2 regions of the Achromobacter sp. SX5 genome follow, and region 2 is predicted to be linked to the other one. Evidence: riboswitches for the same ligand, from Rfam matches in the RefSeq annotation. Region 2 holds a riboswitch; the other holds the start of a gene.
What was found. Region 2 has a riboswitch for glycine ahead of AC1M14_RS09445 (D-amino acid dehydrogenase). Riboswitches for the same ligand answer to the same signal wherever they lie in the genome.

Region 1: it holds a riboswitch for glycine, as region 2 does, so the genes downstream of both, gcvT (glycine cleavage system aminomethyltransferase GcvT) here and AC1M14_RS09445 (D-amino acid dehydrogenase) in region 2, are expected to answer to the same signal.

The regions. Positions count from the first base shown of each region.
Region 1 is NZ_CM160041.1:826,106-837,713, reverse strand. It holds gene gcvP (aminomethyl-transferring glycine dehydrogenase) at 1-1,795, opposite strand, end outside; gene gcvH (glycine cleavage system protein GcvH) at 1,875-2,252, opposite strand; gene gcvT (glycine cleavage system aminomethyltransferase GcvT) at 2,336-3,436, opposite strand; glycine riboswitch at 3,524-3,647, opposite strand; glycine riboswitch at 3,682-3,777, opposite strand; gene AC1M14_RS03855 (ZIP family metal transporter) at 3,837-4,730, opposite strand; gene AC1M14_RS03850 (superoxide dismutase) at 4,761-5,375, opposite strand; gene AC1M14_RS03845 (BaiN/RdsA family NAD(P)/FAD-dependent oxidoreductase) at 5,516-6,718, opposite strand; gene AC1M14_RS03840 (arginine/lysine/ornithine decarboxylase) at 6,735-8,996, opposite strand; gene AC1M14_RS03835 (NAD-dependent epimerase/dehydratase family protein) at 9,226-10,134, opposite strand; gene AC1M14_RS03830 (hypothetical protein) at 10,263-10,715, opposite strand; gene AC1M14_RS03825 (N-acetyltransferase family protein) at 10,826-11,344, shown strand; gene AC1M14_RS03820 (GNAT family N-acetyltransferase) at 11,375-11,608, shown strand, end outside.
Region 2 is NZ_CM160041.1:1,995,640-2,007,247, forward strand. It holds gene AC1M14_RS09405 (TRAP transporter small permease) at 1-128, shown strand, start outside; gene AC1M14_RS09410 (TRAP transporter large permease) at 125-1,408, shown strand; gene AC1M14_RS09415 (acetaldehyde dehydrogenase (acetylating)) at 1,452-2,360, shown strand; gene dmpG (4-hydroxy-2-oxovalerate aldolase) at 2,373-3,407, shown strand; gene AC1M14_RS09425 (helix-turn-helix domain-containing protein) at 3,416-4,270, opposite strand; gene AC1M14_RS09430 (fumarylacetoacetate hydrolase family protein) at 4,532-5,410, shown strand; gene AC1M14_RS09435 (alpha/beta fold hydrolase) at 5,407-6,189, shown strand; gene AC1M14_RS09440 (metal-dependent hydrolase family protein) at 6,256-7,572, shown strand; gene AC1M14_RS09445 (D-amino acid dehydrogenase) at 7,585-8,811, opposite strand; glycine riboswitch at 8,858-8,949, opposite strand; glycine riboswitch at 8,951-9,043, opposite strand; gene AC1M14_RS09450 (DUF2242 domain-containing protein) at 9,247-10,020, shown strand; gene AC1M14_RS09455 (CopD family protein) at 10,110-10,535, shown strand; gene AC1M14_RS09460 (MetQ/NlpA family ABC transporter substrate-binding protein) at 10,953-11,608, shown strand, end outside.

The sequences.
Region 1 (11,608 bases), 1.2 Mb from region 2:
AGGCCGGGATCAGGCAGATGTTGCGCTGGTGCTGGCCGTTGGCCTGGTGGTAGCCGCGGATCGCCAGCAGGCCGGCGTATTCGCCCTGCGCGCCGGAGTTCGGCTGCAGGCTGATGTTGTCGTAGCCGGTGATTTCGCACAGCGCGGCCGACAGGCGGTCGATCAGGTCGACGTAACCCTTGCTCTGCTCGGCGGGCGCGAACGGATGGATCAGCGCGAATTCGGGCCAGGTGATGGGGATCATCTCGGCCGTGGCGTTGAGCTTCATGGTGCACGAACCCAGCGGGATCATGGTGCGGTCCAGGGCCAGGTCCTTGTCGGCCAGCTTGCGCAGATAGCGCAGCATGTCGGTCTCGGACTGCACGCTGGAGAACACCGGATGCGCCAGGATCGCGCTTTCGCGCGCCAGGCCGGCCGGAATGCCGCCGGCGGCGGCCGCGTCCAGCGCGTCGAGGTCGAGTTCGACGTCGTCGCGCTGCAGGCCGGCGGCGAAGACGTTGACCAGCGCCTGCAGGTCGGCGGCGGTCACGGTTTCATCCAGCGACACGGCCAGGCGCGCGCCGTCGACGCGGCGCAGGTTGATGCGGGCGCAGTCGGCCGCCGTCACGATGGCGGGCGTGGCCGCGCCGGTTTCGAGCAGCAGCGTGTCGAAGAAGGTGTCGTTGGCGACCTTCACGCCCAGCTTGACGAGCTCGGCGCGCAGGATGGCGGTGCTGCGCTGCACGCGCTCGGCGATGCGGCGGATGCCGGCCGGGCCGTGCCAGACGGCGTACATGCCGGCCATCACGGCCAGCAGCACCTGCGCGGTGCAGATGTTGGAAGTGGCTTTCTCGCGGCGGATGTGCTGTTCGCGCGTCTGCAGCGCCAGGCGCATCGCCGGGTTGCCCTGCGCGTCCTTGGACACGCCGACCAGGCGGCCGGCCATGTTGCGCTTGAAGGCGTCCTTGCAGGCCATGAAGCCGGCATGCGGGCCGCCGAAACCGAACGGCACGCCGAAGCGCTGGGCCGAACCGATGGCGATGTCCGCGCCCCACTCGCCCGGCGCGGCCAGCAGGGCCAGCGCCAGCAGGTCGGTGGCCACGGCCACGATCGCGCCCTGCGCGTGCGCGGCCTCGGCCAGCTTGCGGTAGTCGGCCACCGAGCCGGTGCTGTGCGGGTACTGCAGCAGCACGCCGAAGCACTCGGGCAGGCCTTCGGCCTCGTCGCCCACGGCCAGTTCGATGTCCAGGCCCTCGGCGCGCGTGCGCACGACTTCGAGGGTCTGGGGGTGCACATGGCGCGAGACGAAGAATACCTGGCTCTTGGACTTGGCGCTGCGGCGCGCCAGCGTCATGGCTTCGGCCGCGGCCGTGCCTTCGTCCAGCAACGAGGCGTTGGAGATGTCCAGCCCGGTCAGGTCGGCGACCATGGTCTGGTAGTTCAGCAGGGCTTCAAGGCGGCCCTGCGAGATTTCGGGCTGGTACGGCGTGTAGGCCGTGTACCAGGCGGGATTTTCGAGGATGTTGCGCAGCACCACGTTGGGCGTGTGGGTGCCGTAGTACCCCTGGCCGATGTAGCTGCGGTAGACCTGGTTGCGGCCGGCGATCTGCTTGAGCTCGGCCAGCACGTCGGTTTCGCTGCGCGACTGCGGCAGCGCCAGCGGGGCCTGGCTGCGGATCTTGGGCGGCACGACTTCGTCGATCAGGGCGTCCAGGCTGGGGCTGCCGATGACGGCGAGCATGGCGGCCTGGTCGGCGTCGGAAGGGCCGATGTGGCGGGGAATGAAGTCGGTATGGGTGTCTAGGGCGCGCGACATGGGGGGAGATCTCGGGATGGCGGGGACGGACGCGATGGCGGCTTGCGCGGGCGGACGGACCGCCCGCGCAAGAACCGGCTTAGCCGTTGGCGACGGCTTCGTAGCCGGCGGCGTCCAGCAGCTTGTCGGCGTCGGCGGCGTTGACCGGCTTGATCTTGAAGATCCAGGCGGTGAAGGCGGATTCGTTGATCAGGTTGGGGTTGTTTTCGAGTTCTTCGTTGAACGCGACGATTTCGCCGGCCACGGGCGCGTAGATGTCGGAGGCGGCCTTGACCGACTCGACCACGCCGGCGGTCTCGCCGGCCTTCAGCTGGGCGCCGACCTTCACGTCGCCGACGAAAACCAGGTCGCCCAGCTGGTCCTGGGCGGTATCGGTGATGCCGACGACGAACACGTCGCCCTCGGCTTTGACCCATTCATGGGACTCGGTGTACTTGCGATCGGTGGGCAGACTCATGGGAGCTCCTGGGAATACGGGTAGATGAATGGTGTTGCGCGCCTCGCGCGGGCGGCCATGGCGTCCCGCGCGAAGCTTCGAGTTTACGAGTGTTCGACGGCCTTGCCGTTACGCACGAAGGGCAATTTGCAGGCCAGGGCGGGCACCCATTTGCCGCGGATGTCGACCTCGACCGTGTCGCCGGGCTTGACGCTCTGCGGCAGGCGGGCGAAACCGATGGACACGCCCAGCGTGGGCGACATGGTGCCGCTGGTCAGCTCGCCCATGCCGTCCTTGGTGCGCACGGCCATGTGCGCGCGCATGACGCCGCGTTCCTGCAGCTTCAGGCCGAGGAAGGCGGCCGGGGTGGCGAACTGTTCCAGCGCCTCGCGGCCGATGAAGCGGCGCTCGGCGTCCTTCAGCGACACCGTCCAGGTCAGGCCGGCCTGGTTCGGCTGGATCAGTTCGTCCATGTCCTGGCCGTAGAGGTTCATGCCGGCTTCCAGGCGCAGCGTATCGCGCGCGCCCAGGCCGCAGGGACGCACGCCCTGGGCGGCCAGGTCGCGCCACAACTGCACCACTTCGGTGGCGGGCAGCACGATTTCGAAGCCGTCCTCGCCGGTGTAGCCGGTGCGGGCCACCAGCGTGTCATCGCCGACCACGGCGGCCACGAACGGGGTCAGCGGCTCGGTGGCGGCCTGCCAGGCCGGGCGCGCGGCCCACACCTTGGCGCGGGCGTTGGGGCCCTGCACGGCCACCATGGCGAGGTCGCGGCGGGCCGTGATGGCCACGTCGAAACCGCCGGCCTGCTTGACGCGCTGCATCCAGGCGATGTCCTTGTCGGCGGTGCCGGCGTTGACCACCACACGCCATTCGTCGGCGGCGAAGAAATAGATGATGAGATCGTCGATCACGCCGCCCTGCGGGTTCAGCATGCAGCTGTACAGCGCCTTGCCGGGCACGGTCAGCTTGGCCACGTCGTTGGCGACCAGGCGCTGCAGGAAGGCGAATGCGTCCGGGCCGGCAATGTCCACGTTCAGCATGTGCGAGACGTCGAACATGCCCGCGTCCTGGCGCACGGCGTGGTGCTCTTCCAGTTGCGAGCCGTAGGCCAGCGGCATGTCCCAGCCGCCGAAATCGACCATTCGGGCGCCGGCGGCGACGTGTTCTTCGGCTAGCGGGGTGCGTTTGAGGGTTGCGGACATGCGCGGAAACTCCGGGGCGGCTTGGTTGCCAGGGTTACGGAATGCCGGTGGTGCCAGGCGGGCTGCGCCCTGCACTACGGCTGAATCTTCCGCCCCTCTGTCCTTTTGCCTGAGAGTTGCCCCGCTAGGCGGGTTTGCACCTTCGGCGCCTGGGCTGCTCGACATGTCCCTTGTTTCAGGGGCGGCGCCAGGTCTCTCCAGAGTACTGTTTTGCCGTGTCCACGCGGTGATAAACCGGGACGGGGCAAGCATGGGCGGTATGGGTTACCTGAGCGATTCCGGGCGAATTGCGCCTTCGGCGGCGGCCGGATGGACAGGCCGCTCTCTCCCGCAACATGCGTGACAGCGGCGAAAGCATACAACGAAAGCCATCGGCAGGGAATGGGAACCGCGGCCCGTGCTAGCCCAACGCGGTATCCAGCAGCATCATCAGCACGAAGCCCAGCATCAGCCCGCAGGTGGCGTAGACCTCGTGCCCCTTGCGGTGCGACTCGGGGATGATCTCGTGGCTGATGACGAACAGCATGGCGCCGGCGGCGAAGCCCAGGCCCCAGGGCAGCATCGGCGCCGACCAGCCGACCACGGCCGCGCCCAGCACCGCGCCCAGGGGCTCGACCATGCCCGACAGCATGCCCAGCGCCGCCGCGAAGGCCCGCGGATAGCCCGCGGCCAGCAGCGCCACGGCCACCACCAGCCCCTCGGGGATGTCCTGGATCGCGATGCCGGTGGCCAGCGCGGTGCCGCGCAAGGGATCGTTGCCGGCGTAGCCCACGCCGATGGCCAGGCCCTCGGGCAGGTTGTGCAGCGTGATGGCGAACACGAACAGCCAGGTGCGGCGCAGCCGGTGCGCCTCGATGCCTTCGCGTCCCTTGATGAAATGCTCGTGCGGCAGCGTGCGGTCCATGAGCAGCAGCACCGCGGCCCCCAGCAGCACGGCGCCCGCCACCGTAAGCCCTGCCCCCCAGGGGCCGTAGCCCAGCCCGCGCGCCGCGGCGATGCCGGGCGCCACCAGTGAGAAGGCGCTGGCCGCCAGCATCACGCCGGCGCCGAAGCCGAACATGCTGTCCTGCAGTTTCTGCGGAATGCTGCGGGCGAACAGGATGGGCACGGTGCCCAGCGCCGTCGCGGCGGCCGCCACCAGCCCGCCCAGCAAGGCGTCGGCCACGTGCGGCGCGCGCACGTCCAGGTACGCCCACAACTGGTGCAGGGCCAGGCAGGAAACCAGCACGGCCAGCGTCCAGACGCTGATGCTGGTGGCGGCGGGCCGCACACGATGGCGGCTGAAGGTATTCATACGGCGCTGCCCTCCTTCAGAGAGTCGCGTTCAGCGCTGCGCCGCGGCGTAGCGGCGCGCCACTTCAGGCCAGTTGACGACATTGTAGAAGGCCGCGATGTATTCCGGCCTGCGGTTCTGGTACTTCAGGTAATAGGCATGCTCCCAGACGTCCAGCCCCAGGATGGGCGTATTGCCGTGCATCAGCGGGCTGTCCTGGTTGGCGCTGCTCTCGACCGTCAGCCGGCCCTCGGGCGTGACCGAGAGCCAGGCCCAGCCGCTACCGAAACGGGTCAGCGCGGCCTTGGTGAACGCCTCGCGGAACGCGTCCATGCCGCCCAGCTCGGACGCGATGGCGGCGGCCAGCGCGCCGTCGGGCGCGCCGCCGCCGGCCGGCGACATCACGGCCCAGAACAGGCTGTGGTTGGCGTGGCCGCCGCCGTGGTTGCGCACCGCGCCGCGCACGGCCTCGGGCAGCTGCTCCAGGCGCGCCACCAGCGCTTCGACCGGCTCGTCGGCGGCGATGCCGGCCCCTTCCAGCGCGGCGTTCAGGCTGTTGACGTAGGTCTGGTGATGCTTGCTGTAGTGGATCTCCATCGTCATCGCGTCGATGTGCGGCTCCAGCGCGTCGTAGGCGTACGGCAAGGGGGGCAGTGTGTAGGCCATGTGTATCTCCGTGGGTGGCGCGCCCAAAATAGGACGGGCGAACTCAATCCTTGAAATACAAATGATATTTATTTTTATTTAACGCCGCAACGCCGATATTTCCATCCCGGCCATAGCCGCGCGCTATCGGCGCCGCCGTCCTACAGCGCGCGCCCGCAGGCCACGCCCGAGGCCCAGGCCCACTGGAAGTTGTAGCCGCCCAGCCAGCCCGTGACGTCCACGGTTTCGCCGATGAAATAAAGGCCGGGCACGGCCTTGGCCTGCATGGATTTCTGGTCCAGGCCGCGCGTGTCCACGCCGCCGCGCATGACTTCGGCCTTCTTGTAGCCGGCCGTACCGCTGGGCACCAGCGTCCATTGGTGGATGTCCTGGGCCAGCGCGCGCAGGGTCTTGTCGGGCGCGTCGGCCAGGCGCAGCGCCGCCAGCCCGGGCTTGCCGGCCTGCTCGGCCAGGTGCAGCCAGCGGTCGGCCAGGCGCTTGGGCCACAGCCCGCCCAGCACGGTGTGCAGCTGCTGGCGGTTGCCGGACTTCGAGGCCAGCAGCTCGGCGGCTAGGTCGCGGCCCGGCGCCAGGTCCACCACGATGGGTTCGCCCGGCTTCCAGAAACTGGATATCTGCAGGATGGCCGGCCCCGACAGGCCGCGATGGGTGAACAGCAGGTCTTCCAGGAATTCGCCGCGCGCCTTGCCCTGCCCCGTGTGCAGGCCGACTTCCAGCGCCACGCCGGACAGCTCCGACAGCGGCTGCCATTGCGCGGCATCGAAGGTCAGCGGCACCAGGGCGGGCCGCGGCTCGACCACTTTCAGGCCGAACTGGCGCGCGATCTTCAGGCCGAAGTCGGTGGCGCCCAGCTGCGGAATCGCCATGCCGCCGGTGGCCACCACCAGCTTGGCCGCGCGGATCGTTCCCTGGCCGGTGTGCAGCGTGTAGCCCTGTTCGCCGTGGCCGATCTCGGCCACCGGACAGTTCATGCGCCACTGCACCGCGCCGGCGTCGCATTCGGCGCGCAGCATGTCGATAATGGATTCGCTGGAATCGTCGCAGAACAGCTGGCCGCGGTGCTTCTCGTGCCAGGCGATGCGGTGACGCTTGAGCAGCGCCAGGAAGTCCTGCGGCGTGTAGCCCGCCAGGGCCGAGCGGCAGAAATGCGGGTTCTCGGACAGGAAGTTGGCCGGCCCGGCGCCGATGTTGGTGAAGTTGCAGCGTCCGCCACCGGAGATGCGGATTTTTTCGGCCAGGCGCTGCGCGTGGTCGACCAGCACCACGCGCAGGCCGCGCTGGCCGGCCACCGCTGCGCACATCATGCCGGCGGCGCCGGCGCCGATCACGGCTACATCGAACATCGACACGCGCGACCCGTCACTCTTCCTTCAGGCAGTCGACGTAGTAGCGCTTCTCGCCGTCCTCGCCCACTTCGTCGGCCAGGCCGTGGATGTAGGTCTCGAAGCCGGGGAAGCGTTCGTTGAACTCGCGCGCGAACTGCAGGTACTGGACGATGGTGCGGTTGAAGCGCTCGCCCGGAATCAGCAGCGGGATGCCCGGCGGGTACGGCGTCAGCAGCACGCCGGTGACGCGGCCTTCCAGCTTGTCGATCTCGACGCGCTCGACTTCGCGGTGCGCCATGCGGGCGAACGCGTCCGAGGGCTTGAGCGCCGGAACCATGTCGCTCAGGTACATCTCGGTGGTCAGGCGGGCCACGTCGCGCTCGCGGTAGGCCTCGTGGATCTGCTGGCACAGGTCGCGCAGGCCCATGCGCTCGTAGCGGCGATGGTCGCGGCAGAATTCCGGCAGGATGCGCCACAGCGGCTGGTTGCGGTCGTAGTCGTCCTTGAACTGCTGCAGGGCGGTCAGCAGCGTGTTCCAGCGGCCCTTGGTGATGCCGATGGTGAACAGGATGAAGAACGAATACAGGCCGGTCTTCTCGACCACCACGCCGTGCTCGGTCAGGTACTTGGAGACCAGGGCGGCCGGGATGCCGGTTTCGCCGAAGCTGCCGGACATGTCCAGGCCCGGGGTGATGACCGTGGCCTTGATCGGGTCCAGCATGTTGAAGCCTTCGGCCAGGTCGCCGAAGCCGTGCCAGTGGTCGTTGGACTCCAGGATCCATTCGTCGCGGTTGCCGATGCCTTCGGACACCAGGCGGTTCGGGCCCCAGACCTTGAACCACCAGTCGTTCTTGCCGAACTCGGATTCCACCTTGCGCATGGCGCGGCGGAAGTCCATGGCCTCGCGGATGCTTTCCTCGACCAGCGCGGTGCCGCCCGGCGGCTCCATCATGGCCGCGGCCACGTCGCAGGACGCGATGATCGCGTACTGCGGCGAGGTGGACGTGTGCATCAGGTAGGCTTCGTTGAAGACGTTGCGGTCCAGCTTGCGGGTCTCGGATTCCTGCACGATGATCTGCGAGGCCTGCGAGATGCCGGCCAGCAGCTTGTGCGTGGAGTGCGTGGCGAACACCATCGCGTCCTGGCTGCGCGGGCGGTCCTGGCCGATGGCGTGCATGTCCTGGTAGAACTCGTGGAAGGACGCGTGCGGCAGCCAGGCCTCGTCGAAGTGCAGCGTGTCGACGTAGCTGCCGAGCTGCTTCTTGATCATTTCGACGTTGTAGATGACGCCGTCGTAGGTGCTCTGCGTCAGCGTCAGGATGCGCGGGTTCTTGTTCACCGCCTCGCGCGCGAAGGGGTTGGCCTCGATCTTCTTGCGGATGTTGTCCGGGTGGAATTCTTCCAGCGGGATCGGGCCGATGATGCCCAGGTGGTTGCGCGTGGGACGCAGGAACACCGGGATCGCGCCCGTCATCGTGATGGCGTGCAGAATCGACTTGTGGCAGTTGCGGTCCACCACCACCACGTCGCCGGCGGCGACGTTGGCGTGCCACACCACCTTGTTGGAGGTGGAGGTGCCGTTGGTCACGAAGAAGCAGTGGTCGGCGTGGAAGATGCGCGCCGCGTTCAGTTCGGATTCGGCCACGGGACCGGTGTGGTCCAGCAGCTGGCCCAGTTCGTCGACCGCGTTGCAGACGTCGGCGCGCAGCATGTTCTCGCCGAAGAACTGGTGGAACATCTGGCCGACCGGGCTTTTCAGGAAGGCCACGCCGCCGGAGTGGCCGGGGCAGTGCCACGAGTACGAGCCGTCCTGCGCGTACTTGACCAGTTCGCGGAAGAACGGCGGCGGCAGGCCGTCGACGTAGCTGCGCGCTTCGCGGATGATGTGGCGCGCCACGAATTCGGGGGTGTCCTCGAACATGTGGATGAAGCCGTGCAGCTCGCGCAGGATGTCGTTCGGAATGTGCTCCGAGGTGCGGGTCTCGCCGTACAGGTAGATGGGGATGTCGGCGTTGCGGAAGCGCAGCTCGCCGATGAAGGCGCGCAGGTTCTTGATCGCGCTGGCCACGTCCTCGGGCGAGTCCTCGTCGAATTCCTCGTCGTCGATCGACAGGATGAAGGCGCTGGCGCGGCTCTGCTGCTGGGCAAAGGAACTCAGATCGCCATAACTGGTCACCCCGATCACCTCGACGCCCTCGGCCTCGATCGCGGCGGAAAGGGCGCGGATGCCCAGGCCGGACGCGTTCTCGGAACGGTAGTCCTCGTCGATGATGAAGATGGGGAAGCGGAATTTCATGCGGGCGCTCCTGGGGGCAAGGCGGAATCGGTCGCGTACGGCGACACGAATGTACAGCTGGTAAAAATCCGCCTGATGACAGACGGCGCGAGCACCCGCCGGGGCGGCGGGAATGGGCGAATTGTAGGGCGGTTTTTCCTGCAGGCCTAAGGGAAATCCCGAAATGGCCCGAACGCCGTTGTGATCACGCTAAAACCCGCCCCGGCCGCGCCGGCCCGAACGCCCCTGCTCAGCCCCGCAGGCGCCGCCGCACGTCGTCGCGCGGCGCGTAGCCGATGGTCGCGCGCCCGTCCTCCACGTCCCAGGCGCTGCCCTGGTTGGCCGACACCCCGTTGACGATGACGCTGCCGTCGGGCCAGCCCGAAGCGTCCGCGGTCAGGGCGGCGACCAGCAGGCGTTCGAAATCGCCGTTGGACAGCCACATGTCGTGGAACCACGCCAGGGCGCGGCGGGCGGGCTCGTCCAGCGCCTGCGGGTCGGGCGCGCGCCGGTGGGCCACGCCGGAATACGTCATGTCGCGCGGATCGTTGTCGCCCGGCAGGATCCAGCCGATGCGCGCGGCCACGGTGGACAGGCGGCCGCCGGTCATGGCCGAGCACGCGCGGCACAGGCGCTCGCCCATCGCCTTCGAGGTGGCGTAGGCCAGCGCATGCACTTCGCGTTCGCCGTCGAACCAGCGCGTGCCCGGCGCCGGTTCGCAGCGCACGGTGAGCCTGCCCGGCCCCATCGAGGCGGCCAGCGGCTCGTCCTTGTAGCCGCCCATGACGTGGTTGGACGAGGAGAAAAACAGCCGCCGCGCGCCGTGCGTGGCGGCGGCCGTGAGCACGTTCAGGGTCATGCCGTAGGACGCCAGCGCCTCTTCCCAGCTGGCGTCGGGCGTGGAGTGGCGGGCCGCCAGGTGCACCACGGCGTCCACGTCGGCGAAATGGCGGGTCCAGGCCGGGTCGGGACGCTCCAGGTCGGCCGCGACCAGCGTCAGGCGCTCGCGCAGCGCCGGATCGAACGCGCCGGCGTCGACCTGCACGTCGATGCCGGTCAGCTGCGCGCACCAGGGCTGGCGCGCCAGGATGGCCAGGGCCTTGCGGCCGAGATGGCCGGCGGCGCCGGTGACGAGGATGCGGGCGGGCGGTGGGGGCATGTCAGTCTCCTGGTGGCGCATCGCGTTCGGGCAGCGATGCAGGCGACCTGGTAGGAGCTGAGGCCAGGCGTGGGCCGATCCAGTGTCTGGAAAACCGGCGGCGCTGTCAATGCGCCGCCCGCCGGCCGCTAGCGGATGGTGCGGGCCTCGCCCGCCTGCAGCGCCGCCATGAATTGCTCGAAATAAGGCGGAATCGCTTCGGCGGCGCCGTAGCGGATGCGGCGTTCGACCTTGGCGATCGCGCCGAAGCAGACTTCGGTTCCGGGTTCGCCGCAGACCAGCACCACCGGGTCCTCGTCGTCGCACACTTCGTACAGGCCGCCGTGCGCGCGGCGTCCGACCTCGTAGAGGTAGGCGGCGGCGCCGACGGTCTGCATGGGGGTAAGAGGCAGATTGCCCAGGTGGGCGGCCTCCAGCGCTTCATCGAGCGCGTGCACGCTGGATGGTGAGTAGTCCAGCACTGCGCCGGTCTGGCCGGCGGCTTGGACAAAGTCCTGCGCAGCATCCGCCACGCGCGCTACGAATTCTTCCTGGACTTCGTTGCGCTTGGCGTCCTGGTTTATCTTGAGGAAACCGAACATCGATGGCTCCTTTGTGAAAACCGCAAGCGGCATTAAACCCATTATAGGCAACCCGACCCTCTATACTGCCCCAAACGCCCTCAAAACGTTACCTATTCCCAACACTCTCCATGTCTCCTCCCCTGGTCCGTCGCCTGGTTCCCGCCGATGCCGCGGCCCTGCGCCAATTGCGCCTGGACGCGCTGGTCGAAACGCCCGAATCGTTCGGATCGAGTTACGAAGAGGAACACACCCTGACACTGGAAGACATACGCGCCTGGATCGCGCCGGCCAACGACGGCGCGATGTTCGGCGCGTTCGACGGACCGGCGCTGGCGGGCATCGTGGGGGTGGCGCGGCAGGGCAAGCTGAAGATGCGCCACAAGGCGCACATCTGGAGCGTCTACGTCGCGCCCGAGCGGCGCGGCCGCGGCCTGGCGCGGCTGCTGATGCAGGCCGCCATCGCGCACGCCGCGACCATGCGCGGCATCCGCCACGTGCAATTGAGCGTGACCTCCAACAACGCCGCCGCGGCCGCGTTGTATCTCGGCCTGGGCTTCGTCGAATACGGGCGCGAGCGCGAGGCCCTGTGCGTGGACGGCCGCTACTACGACGAAACCCTGATGACGCTGGCGCTGCCGGCCCGCTGAGCGCCCCCGACAACCACAGAAGCGACTCCCATGCGTATCCTCGTCAATATCGACGTGCCCGAGCTGGAACCCGCCATCGATTTCTACCGCCGCGCCTTCGGGCTGCGGCTGCAACGCAGGCTGGGCTCCAAGGTGGCCGAAATGCGCGGCGCCGAAGCGCCCATCTACCTGCTCGAAAAAGCCGCCGGCACGCCCGCCGCGGGCGCCACGCGCCAGCCGCGCGACTATGCGCGGCACTGGACGCCGGTGCATCTGGACGTGGTG
Region 2 (11,608 bases):
CCTCGCTGGGCCTGCCGATGGGCGTCATCTACCTGGCGCCCACCGTCGGCTTCGCGCTGGTGATCTTCCGGCTGGTGCAAAGCATCTTCGTTGAACTGGGCGCGCTGCGCCACGGAGGCCGCGCATGATTTCGCTATTGCTGTTCGGCAGCTTCCTGGCGCTCCTGATACTGAGCGTCCCCATCGCCATTTCGCTGGGCCTGGCCTCGGCCGTCGCGCTGATCTACAGCGGCAAGGTCAGCAGCAGCTACATCGCCCAGGGGCTGGTGACCTCCATCGATTCCTTCCCGCTCATGGCGGTGCCGTTCTTCATTTTGGCCGGCGACCTGATGGGGCAGGGCGGGCTGTCGCGCCGCCTGCTCAACGTGGGCAACGTGCTGTTCGGGCGCTATACGGGCGGGCTGGCCATCATCGCCATCGTCACCTGCATGTTCTTCGCCGCGATCTCCGGCTCGGGGCCGGCCACGGTGGCCGCGATCGGCGGCATCATGCTGCCGGCCATGGCCCAGCAGGGCTACGACAAGGGCTATTCGGTCGGCCTGATCGCCGCGGCCGGCAGCATCGGCATCATCATCCCGCCCAGCATCCCGATGATCATCTATGCGGTGTCGGCCAACGTGTCGATCACCAAGATGTTCCTGGCCGGCATCATTCCCGGCCTGCTGATCGGCGTGGCGCTGATCGTGGTGGCCTACCTCAGCGCGCGCAAGCACGGCTACCGCGGTTCGGAGCGGCGCTACAGCGGCGCCGAGATCGCGGCCGCGGTATGGGACGCCAAGTGGGCGCTGCTGGCGCCGGTGATCATCCTGGGCGGCATCTACGGCGGCGTGTTCACGCCGACCGAGGCCGCCGCCGTGGGCGTGCTGTACGGCTTCGTGGTGGGCGCCTTCGTGCACAAGGAACTGAGCTTCAAGGGGCTGTACCAGGTGATCGCCGGATCGGCGCTGACCTCGGCCACCGTGATCGTCATCGTCGGCACCGCGACCATCTTCGGCCGGGTGCTGGCGATCGAGCGCATTCCGTTCGTGATCGCCGACTACATCGTGCACCTGACCGACAACCCCATCGTCATCCTGTTGCTGATCAACGCGCTGCTGCTGTTCGTGGGCATGTTCATGGAGACCATCGCCGCCATCATCATCCTGACGCCGATTCTGCTGCCGGTGGTCACGGCGGTGGGCGTGGACCCGGTGCACTTCGGCATCGTGATCATCGTCAACCTGGCGATCGGCATGGTCACCCCGCCGGTGGGCGTGAACCTGTTCGTCGGCGCGCGCATCGGCGGCGTTGCGCTGGAGAAGGCGGCGGCCGGCTCCATCGCCTTCATCGTGGCCATGATCGCCACCCTGCTGGCGATCACCTACGTGCCCGGGCTGTCCCTGGCGCCGCTCGGCCTGATGGGCAATTGAGGCGGCGCGGCGGTTCTTTCGTTCAATCATCAAGGAGTAAACCATGTCACGCAAACTGCGGGCCGCCATCATCGGCTCGGGCAACATCGGCACCGACCTGCTGGCCAAGCTCCAGCGCAGCCCGGTGCTGGAGCCGGTCTGGATGGTGGGCATAGACCCGCAATCCGACGGGCTCAAGCGCGCGCGGGAAATGGGTCTGCGCGTCACCTCGGACGGGGTCGACGGCCTGCTGCCGCACCTGGAAGAGAACGGCATCGACTTCGCTTTCGACGCCACCAGCGCCTATGTGCACAAAGAGAACTCGGACAAGCTCACCGCGCGCGGCGTCAAGGTCATCGACCTGACGCCGGCCGCCATCGGCCCGTACTGCGTGCCGCCGGTCAACCTCAAGGACCTGCTGGGCGGCGGGCACAACAACGTCAACATGGTCACCTGCGGCGGCCAGGCCACCATTCCCATGGTCTACGCCGTCTCGCGCGTGCAGCCGGTGGAATACGGCGAGATCGTGGCCACCGTGTCGTCGCGCTCGGCCGGCCCCGGCACCCGCAAGAACATCGACGAATTCACCCGCACCACGGCCGGCGCCGTGGAACGCATCGGCGGCGCCAAAAAGGGCAAGGCCATCATCATCCTCAATCCGGCCGAGCCGCCGCTCATCATGCGCGACACGGTCCATTGCCTGACCGAGACCGAGCCCGACCAGGACAGAATTCGCGAGTCGGTACACGCCATGATCGCCGAGGTGCAGAAGTACGTGCCGGGCTACCGGCTGGTCAACGGGCCGGTGTTCGACGGCAGGCGCGTGTCGGTCTACCTGGAGGTCGAGGGCCTGGGCGACTACCTGCCCAAGTACTCGGGCAACCTGGACATCATGACCGCGGCGGCGGTGCGCAGCGCCGAAATGTTCGCCGAACAGATGCTGGCCGACGCCGCCGTCCCGGCCGCAAACTAGGAGATCAGGAACATGGAACTGAAAGGCAAGAAAGTCGTACTGCATGACATGACGCTGCGCGACGGCATGCATCCCAAGCGCCACCAGATCACGCTGGAGCAGATGGTGTCCATCGCCCGCGGCCTGGACGAGGCCGGCGTGCCGATGCTGGAGGTCACGCACGGCGACGGCCTGGGCGGCGCGTCGGTCAACTACGGCTTCCCGCTGCACACCGACGAGGAATACCTCGCGGCGGTGGTGCCGCAGATGAAGCAGGCCAAGGTGTCGGCGCTGCTGCTGCCGGGCATCGGCACGGTCGACGACCTGCGCCGCGCCCACGCGCTGGGCGTGCACACGCTGCGCGTGGCCACGCACTGCACCGAGGCCGATACCTCGGAGCAGCACATCGGCGAGGCGCGCAAGCTGGGCATGGATACGGTGGGCTTCCTGATGATGAGCCACATGAACAGCCCCGAGGGACTGGTGCGGCAGGCCAGGCTGATGGAAGGCTACGGCGCCAACTGCATCTACATCACCGACTCGGCCGGCCATCTGCTGCCCCATACCGTCAAGTCCAGGATCGAGGCGGTGCGCGCCGCGCTGCGCCCCGAGACGGAGCTGGGCTTTCACGGCCACCACAATCTTGCGATGGGCGTGGCCAACAGCATCGCCGCGATCGAGGCCGGCGCGGTACGCATCGACGCGGCCGCCGCGGGCCTGGGCGCGGGCGCCGGCAACACGCCGCTGGAAGTGCTGGTGTCGGTGCTGGACCTCATGGGCGTGGAGACCGGCGTGGACGTGTTCAAGATCCAGGACGTGGCCGAAGACCGCGTGGTGCCCATCATGGACTTCCCGATCCGCATCGACCGCGACGCGCTCACGCTGGGCTATGCCGGCGTGTACGGCTCGTTCCTGCTGTTCGCCAAGCGCGCCGAGCAGAAGTACGGCGTGCCCGCGCGCGAGATCCTGGTCGAAATGGGCCGGCGCGGCATGATCGGCGGCCAGGAGGACATGATCGAGGACACGGCGCTGTCGCTGCTGCGCCAGAAGCAGGCCGCGGCCGCCTGAGCGCGGCTTCAGTCGACGCCGGTCAGCAGATGCTGCGCCGGCCCGGTCGCCGCGCGCCGGAAGCGCGACGGCGACACGCCCATGTGCTCGCGGAAAAAGCGCGAAAAATTGCCGGGCGTCGAGAAACCCAGATCCAACGCCACCGAGGTCAGGGGCTGCTTCTGGTGCGCCAGCAGGCGCACGGCTTCCTCCACGCGCACCGCGCTCCAGAACACCTGGGGCGTGGTGTTGAGCTGGTCGCGGAACAGCGCGAAGAAGTGCCCGCGCGACAGTCCGACGCGGCTGGCGACGTCCTCCACGGCCATCGGCTCGTGGACGTGCTGGCGCATATAGGCGATGGCCGCGCGCAGCCGGCGGTCCAGCGCGGGCGCCGGCGAGACCGGACGCGGCGCCCGGTCCGGCCCGGCCGACGATTCGATCGCGGCCAGCAGCAGGGCTTCGACCTCGGCGTCGATATCGGCGCCCGGGTGCTGGTGCGGCGCGACGATCTTGTCCAGCAGGCGCCAGCAGCTCTGCCGCACGGCGGCGTCGATGGGCACGCCGGGCGCGTCGAAATGGAACGGGCGGCCGGTGGCGGCGCGCCGTTCGTCCAGCCAGGGCTTGGCGATGTAGAGGACCAGGAAAATCGCCGGGCCCGAACGTTCGAGCAGCCGCGCGTCGTGCGACTCGTAGGGGTTGGCGCCCAGCGCCAGGTTTTCGCTGTAGGGCACCACGGTCTGGCCGACGCGGCCTTGCGCCCGCGAGCCGCCCAGCCACAGGGCGAGCTGCACTTCGGCGTGCGCGTGCGCGATCAGGTCATCGCGCAGTTCCAGCACGACGGCGCGGCCGAACGCGCCTTCGTGCAAGGCATAAGTCTCCTGCATCTCCGTCTCCTGTCTTTTCGTCCTCGCCTTGCGAGCCAGCTGGGCGAGTCCGTTGCGCGGCGGCGGCGCCTGCGGGAATTTTATGGGCGTTTGCGCGCGAATCCGGCGTAGGTGTATTCACCTAGCACAAGATCTGACTCTGCGATAAGTCCGCGCACCCGGCGATAAGCGCGCCGCGGCCGGCGCCTATAAAGTCCTCCGAACCTGCCGGCGCGCCACGGGCCCGCCGCGGGACTGTTCAGGTAGAAGAAGGAGACGGTAGTGCGCATTGCTAGCTTTATATTGAACGGCAGCCAGGAAGTGGGACTGGTGTCCGCCGATGGCGCGACGGTGGCGCCCCTGGCGTTCGATGCGGAACGCAAGCGCCTGGGCGCCCAGGCCGTGATCGACCTGCTGGCCGCGGGCCGCGAACTGCCCGCAACGGGAGCGGCGCTGCCGCTGGCCGAGGCGAGGCTGCTGGCCCCGCTGCCCAGGCCGCGCCGCAACCTGTGGTGCGTGGGACGCAACTACCACGCCCACGCCAAGGAGCTGTCGGCCTCGGTTTTCAAGGACAACGACGCGAATCCCGAGTCCTGGCCCATCGTCTTCACCAAGGTGCCCGAGTGCGTGGTGGGGCCGCGCGACGACGTGCTGCTGCCGGCCGGCGTCTCGTCGCAGATCGACTACGAGGCCGAGCTGGCGGTCGTGATCGGCAAGGGCGGCAAGAACATCCCGCGCGCCCGGGCGCTGGAGCACGTGTTCGGCTATACGGTCGTCAACGACGTCACCGCCCGCGACGTGCAGATGCGCCACCAGCAGTGGGACATGGGGAAATCGTTCGACACGTTCTGCCCCATGGGGCCGTGGATCGCCACCGCCGACGAATTCGACGGCACGCGCACGCGCGTGCGCTGCTGGGTCAACGGCGAGCTGCGCCAGGACGGACCCACGGAGAACATGATCTTCGACATTCCGTTCCTGATCGAAACGATTTCGCGCGGCATCACGCTGTATCCCGGCGACGTGATCGCGACGGGCACGCCCGCGGGCGTGGGCATGGGCATGCAGCCGCCGCGCTATCTGGCCGCCGGCGACGTGGTGCGCGTGGAGGTCGAGGGTCTGGGCGTCATCGAGAACACGTTTGTCGAGGAGCAAGCATGAGCACGAACTACGTCAACGGTCTGGCGGTGGAAATCGACGGCGAGGGGCCGGCGCTGTTGTGCATACACGGCCTGGGCGGCTCTTCCAACACCTGGACGCCGGTGATGGGCGCGTTCGAGGGCTTGCGCGTCATCCGTCCGGACCTGCCGGGCAGCGCGCGCTCGCCGCTGGGTTCGCAGCCCTTGTCCATCCAGACCTACGTGGACGCGCTGGCCGGCATGCTGGCGGAACTGAAGATCGATACGCTGCACATCGCCGCGCATTCCCTGGGCACCATCGTGGCCCAGCATTTCGCCGTGGCGCACCCCGGCCGGGTCAGGTCGCTGGCCCTGTTCGGGCCGCTGGCCGCGCCGCCCGACGCCGGACGCGCCGGCATCCGCGCGCGCGCCGAGCTGGCGCGCGGCGGCGACGCGGCCATGCAGGAGATCGCGGACGCCATCGTCAAGGGCGCGACCAGCGCCCGGACCAAGCAGGATCAGCCCGCGGTGCTGGCGCTGGTGCGCGAAAGCGTGATGCGCCAGCCGCCGGAAGGCTATGCGCAAAGCTGCGAGGCGCTGGCCGGCGCGCAGCCCGCCGCCGTGGAATCGCTGGACGTGCCGGCGCTGCTGGTGACCGGCGACCAGGACGGCGTGGCGCCGCCGGCCAACGTCGAGGCACTGGCCGGCCGCATCGCGGCAAGCCGTTACGTGGTGTTCGGCGATTGCGGACACTGGACGACCTATGAACAGCCCCAGGCCTGCGTGCAGGCCCTGCGGGAGTTCTACGCGGCGCAGCGTTAGCCGCTCTTTTCCTGGCGTTTCAACATAAGAAAGCCGGCCCGCGGCGCGGGCCGGAGGAGACTTGTCATGTCCAGAATTGCCATTACCAATGTCGCCATCTTCGATGGCAGCGGCGAAGCCGTGTTCAAGGGCGAGGTGCTGATCGACGGCGCGCGCATCGCCGAGGTCGCGCGCGCGCCGCGGCAGGTGAGCCGCGATGGCGCGCGCGTCATCGACGGCCGCGGCCGCTTCCTGATGCCCGGGATGACCGAGGCGCACACGCATTTCTCGTGGAACGACCAGCCCTCGCTCGCCGCCATCCAGTTCATGCCGCCGGAGGAACACATACTCTGGTGCGTGCGCGTGGCCAAGCGCTATCTGGAGATGGGCTGGACCTCGGCCGTCGGCGCGGCGGCCGCCAAGCCGCGCCTGGACGTGGTGCTGCGCAACGCGATCGACGCGGGGGAATGCCCCGGCCCCCGCTACCTGGCGGGCAGCCAGGAGATCACCACGATCGGCGCGCTGGGCGACAACACGCTGCCGCACATGCCGTTCGATGAACTCAGCTTCGGCAGCGTCTGCAGCGGCCCCGAAGAGATCCGGCGGTCGGCGCGCACCTTCATCAAGTACGGCGTCGACCACCTGAAGATCAATCTGTCGGGCGAGTACATCGCCGGGCTGCCGGCCGAAATGTCGCCATTCTCGGAAGAGGAGATCGCCATGCTGGCGGCCGAGGCCAAGCGTTTCGGCAAGCGCGTGGCGGCGCACGCGCGTTCGAGCGAATCGGTCAAGCAATGCGTGCGGCACGGCATCGAGATGATCTATCACGCCAGCTTCGCCGACGACGAGGCGCTCGACATGCTGGAAGCCAACAAGGACAGGCACTTCGTGGCGCCGGGCATCGGCTGGCTGGTTCGCACCGCCTTCCATGCTTCCGACTACGGCATCACGCCCGCCGCCGCCGAGCAGATGGGCTACAAGCGCGAACTGGAGATCGCCGCCGAATCGCTGCGCAAGATGCACCGGCGCGGCATACGCATCCTGCCTGGCGGAGACTACGGCTTCGCCTGGATGCCGCACGGAACCAACGCCTCCGATCTCCAGTATTTCGTGGATTATGTCGGCATGACGCCCACCGAGGCGCTGGTGTCGGCCACCCGGCTGGGCGGGGAGATCATGCAGCGGCCGCACGAGCTGGGCATGCTGCGTCCCGGCTATCTGGCGGACGTGGTCATGGTCGACGGCAATCCGCTGGAGGACCTGTCGCTGCTGATCGACCCGGACCGCATCAGCCTGGTGATGAAGGACGGGCGGATCTGCAAGAACGCCTGCCCGCCGGGCGCGGAAGGCGCGCCGCCGCGCGCCGTCGAGCAGGACAGCAGGGAAGCGGTCGCGGCGCATTGAGCGCCGCAGGGCTCAGGCCCGGCCCATGCCCGCCTGGACGCTGGCCGCCAGCATCTGGGCGGTCGCGGCCGACAGCGTCCATCCCAGGTGGCCGTGGCCGGTGTTGTAGAACACCCCCGGCCGCTTGCCGGGGCCGACCCTGGGCATCATGTTCGGCGTCATCGGGCGCAGCCCGCACCACGGCACCACGCGCGCGGTGCGCACGCCGGGGAAGTGGCGGCGGGTCCAGTCCACCAGCGGCTGCACGCGTTCGGCCCGGATGTCCAGGTTGAACCCGTTGAATTCCGCCGTGCCGGCCACGCGGAAGCGGTCGCCCAGGCGGCTGGTGACGATCTTGGCGGCCTCGTCCAGCAGGCTCACGCAGGGCGCGGCGGCGCGGCTGGCCTCGTCGTCCAGGTGCACGCTGATCGAATAGCCCTTGACCGGGTAGATGTTGAGCGAGTCTCCGAGCTGCCGCGCGAACTGGCGGCTGGCCGCGCCGGCGCAGATCACCACGGCGTCGGCCGATTCCTGGCGGGCCGGCAGCGCGCCTGCCGCCAGGTCCAGACGGTAGGCGCCGCCCTCGTGCGCGATGGCGGTGATGTCGGCGTCCTGCACGAACCGCACGCCGCGGCGCTGGCAGGCGCGGGCCAGGCCGCTGGTGAACTTGTGGATGTCGCCGGTGGCGTCCGACGGCGTGTAGAAGCCGGCGTGGCAGGCGGTCTGCAGGGCCGGCTCGATGCGGCGCGCTTCTTCCGCGGTTACCTCGTAGCGCTCCAGCCCGCCTTGCCGCAGCAGCGCGTTGGCGCGGCGCGCGGTGTCGAAGCTGGCCGCGTCGTGGTAGATGTGCAGGATGCCGCGGCGCTCCAGGTCGAAATCGATGCCTTCTTCTTCGGCCATGGCGTAAAGGTGCTGGCGCGCCTCGATGGCCAGGCGGGTGGTCTCGATGGTGTTCTGGCGATAGTTGCGGATCTGCCCGATGAACTGGGCCAGCCAGGAATACTTGTGCCAGCCCGGACGCGGATTGAGCAGCAGCGGGGCGTCGTGGCGGCCCAGCCAGCGCAGGCCTTTCATGATGGTGGACACGCTGTTCCAGACCTCGGCGTTGCTGGCCGACAGCTGGCCGCCGTTGGCGTAGGAAGTCTCCATGGCGGGGTAGCGCTGGCGGTCGTAGACGGTGACGTCGAATCCCAGCTTGTTCAGGGCATGGGCGGACGTGACGCCGGTGATGCCGGCGCCGATGATGGCGATGCGGGGCATGGTCGCTCCAAGGGTAGGGTGGCCGCGGCCACCCGGCCGCAGCACCCCATCTGTCTTGGTACCTGAGAGTTTCACGCGCCGCGCGGAGGGCGGCGGGTTCCCCTTCGGTGGGCGCGCGCGGCGCCGCTCTCCAGATTGTCTAGACCGCGCAGTCCTGGTTGCCTGAGAGTTTCCGGGGCGGTTGCTCCGTCGGCGCCTGCCGCGGCGGGCAGGTCTCTTCTGCGGGGTTTTGGATCGACGCGGGCAGAATAGCCAAAATCCGGCGGCGTGGGACCAGGGGTTAGTCCCAGTAGCCGTTCGTTTTGTCCCTGTTATATCGCCTGTTACCTCTCTGTTGAACTGTTCATTCCTGGTAAAGGCTTGAGGCGGGGGGATGCGCTATAACCGACGTTCACGCATCACATTGCCGCAAGCCGCCGGCTCGCGGACCCATACATGCCTCGTATCACCCGCCGTCCGTCCCTGATCCTGCTCGCCGCCCTGACGGGCGCCGTGGCCGGATGCTCCTCCCCCAAGCCCGCGTACGAGAAGGAGGACTTCACCCAGAACGACACCTACTCGCGCGGCGTCGCCGCCAGCAGCGTGGCCGCCTGCGACGCGGGCCGGCGGGCCTTGCTGAGCCAGGGCTATCTGATCGACCGCTTCGAGTCGGCGCGCGTGACCGGGCACAAGAATTTCCAGGCCGAGGACGGCCAGCATACGCAGATCAGCTTCAATATCGAATGCGCCGCCGATGGCGCGTCGAACGAGCGCTCGACGGTGTTCGCCACCGCGATGCAGGACCGCTATTCGATCAAGCGCACCGCCAATTCGGCCAGCGTGGGCGTGAGCGTGCTGGGCCAGGTGTCCATGCCGTTCGGCGCCAGCGACGATTCGCTGGTCAAGACCGCCAGCCAGACGGTGGCGCGGCCCCAGTTCTACGACGGATTTTTCCAGCTGTTGCAGCGCTTCCTGCCGGACGCGCAGGCCGCTTCGGCGCCGCAGCCGGCGCCGGCCGGACGCGGCAAGACGCCGCCCAAGCCCGCGCCGGCCGAGCCCGCGGTGTCGCCGGACGCGCCGGCCGACACCTTGAACCCGGCGGCCGCCAGTGATACGCCGGCCGCCAATGGCAAGGCCGCGCCCGCGGACAGCAAGGCGGCCGCGCCTTCGGACAGCAAGGCGGCGCCGGCGGGCAGCCCGCCGCCGGCAGGCGCCGACGCCGCCAAGTAAGGCCGCGCCGGGCCGCCGCTTTGCCGTAGCGCAAATTGCCGTTGCAAGCCGGTTCGCCGCGGCGCGCGCCTGCGGCGATAATGCCGGCCATGACATACCAATTCCTGAAAATGCTCCACGTGGCGGCCGTGGTCGCCTGGCTGGGCGGCTCGCTGTTCGTGTCGCTGTTCCTGCTGTCCTCGCAGCCCCAGGAAGGCGGCGAAGCCCCGAAAGAAAGCAGGATGCTCGGCGCGCTGCGCCGCTGGACCCTGTACGTGACCACGCCGGCCATGGTGCTGGCCTGGCTGGTCGGCCTGCACCTGGCCGTGACCTTCGGCTGGTTCATCATGAACTGGATCTGGGTGAAGATCGCCATCGCGCTGGCGCTGTCGGCGCTGCTGGGCGTCCAGAGCAAGGCCTTGCGCCGCATGGCCGGCGGCGGCGCGCAGCGTCCGCCGCTGATCGATTGGTACGCGCCGTTCACCGTGGTCGCGGCTTCCGCGATCGTCGCGCTGGTGGTCGTCAAGCCGTTCTGAACGTTTTCGGCGCGCCGCGCGCATATGCCGCGCGGCCATAACCAAACGCCCCGGCCATAAGCACCGAACGAAGTCTTCGTTCGCGCCGGGCGTGCCCGTCCCTAGAATCGTTTCTCTTATAACCGTTTAGGGCCTGTTCACACTAAAAGGAGCCACGCACAGGCCGGTAATCGGGCGCCAGGCTAGGCGCGCTCGCCGCCGCGTGGCTGTGCCACGCAAGGTGAGTGCAACGACGCCTGGCGCCCGATTACCGGCCTGCCCGAAGGGTGAGTACCCAAATGAGCGCCTCTCCGCGTTGCGAATGCTCGCCGGGGACCTGCCACGACTGCGCTTCGCGCCTTGATAGGCGCTCATTTGGGTACTCATGCGTGGCTCCTTTTAGTGTGAACAGGCCCTAGCCTGAGAGGCGATTCCAAAATGACTCCCCGTATTTTCAAGAAGCTGCTTGGCGTGGTGCTGGCCTCGGCGGCGATGTTCCACGGCCCGGCCTTTTCGGCCGACGCCAAACCCCTGAAGGTCGGCGTGCGCGGCGGCGTCGACGAACAGATCTGGGAAGTGGTGGCCCAGGTCGCCAGGAAGAACGGTCTGGCCGTGGAGCCGGTGGTCATCACCGGCACCGCCAGCCCCAACGAGGCCCTGAACAACGGCGACCTGGAGGCCAACGCCTTCCAGCACATTCCCTTTCTGAACGACCAGATCCGCCAGCGCGGCTACAAGCTGGTGCCGGTGGCCAACACGCTGATCTCGCCCATCGCGTTCTATTCCCGCAAATACAAGTCGCTGAAGGACCTGCCGGAAGGCGCGCGCGTGGGCATACCCAACGATCCCAGCAACCAGACGCGCGCGCTGGTGGTGCTGCGCGACCAGGGCCTGATCACGCTCAGGAACGGCTTCGACCCGGCCACCGGCACGGCCACGCTGGCCGACGTGACCGCCAACCCCAGGAAGCTCCAGTTCGTGGAGAGCGCCTCGGTGGTGCTGGCGCGCTCGCTGCCCGACGTGGACGCCGCCGCCATCGTCAACAGCTTCGCCTACCAGGCCGGCCTGATCGCCACGCGCGACGGCATCGCGGT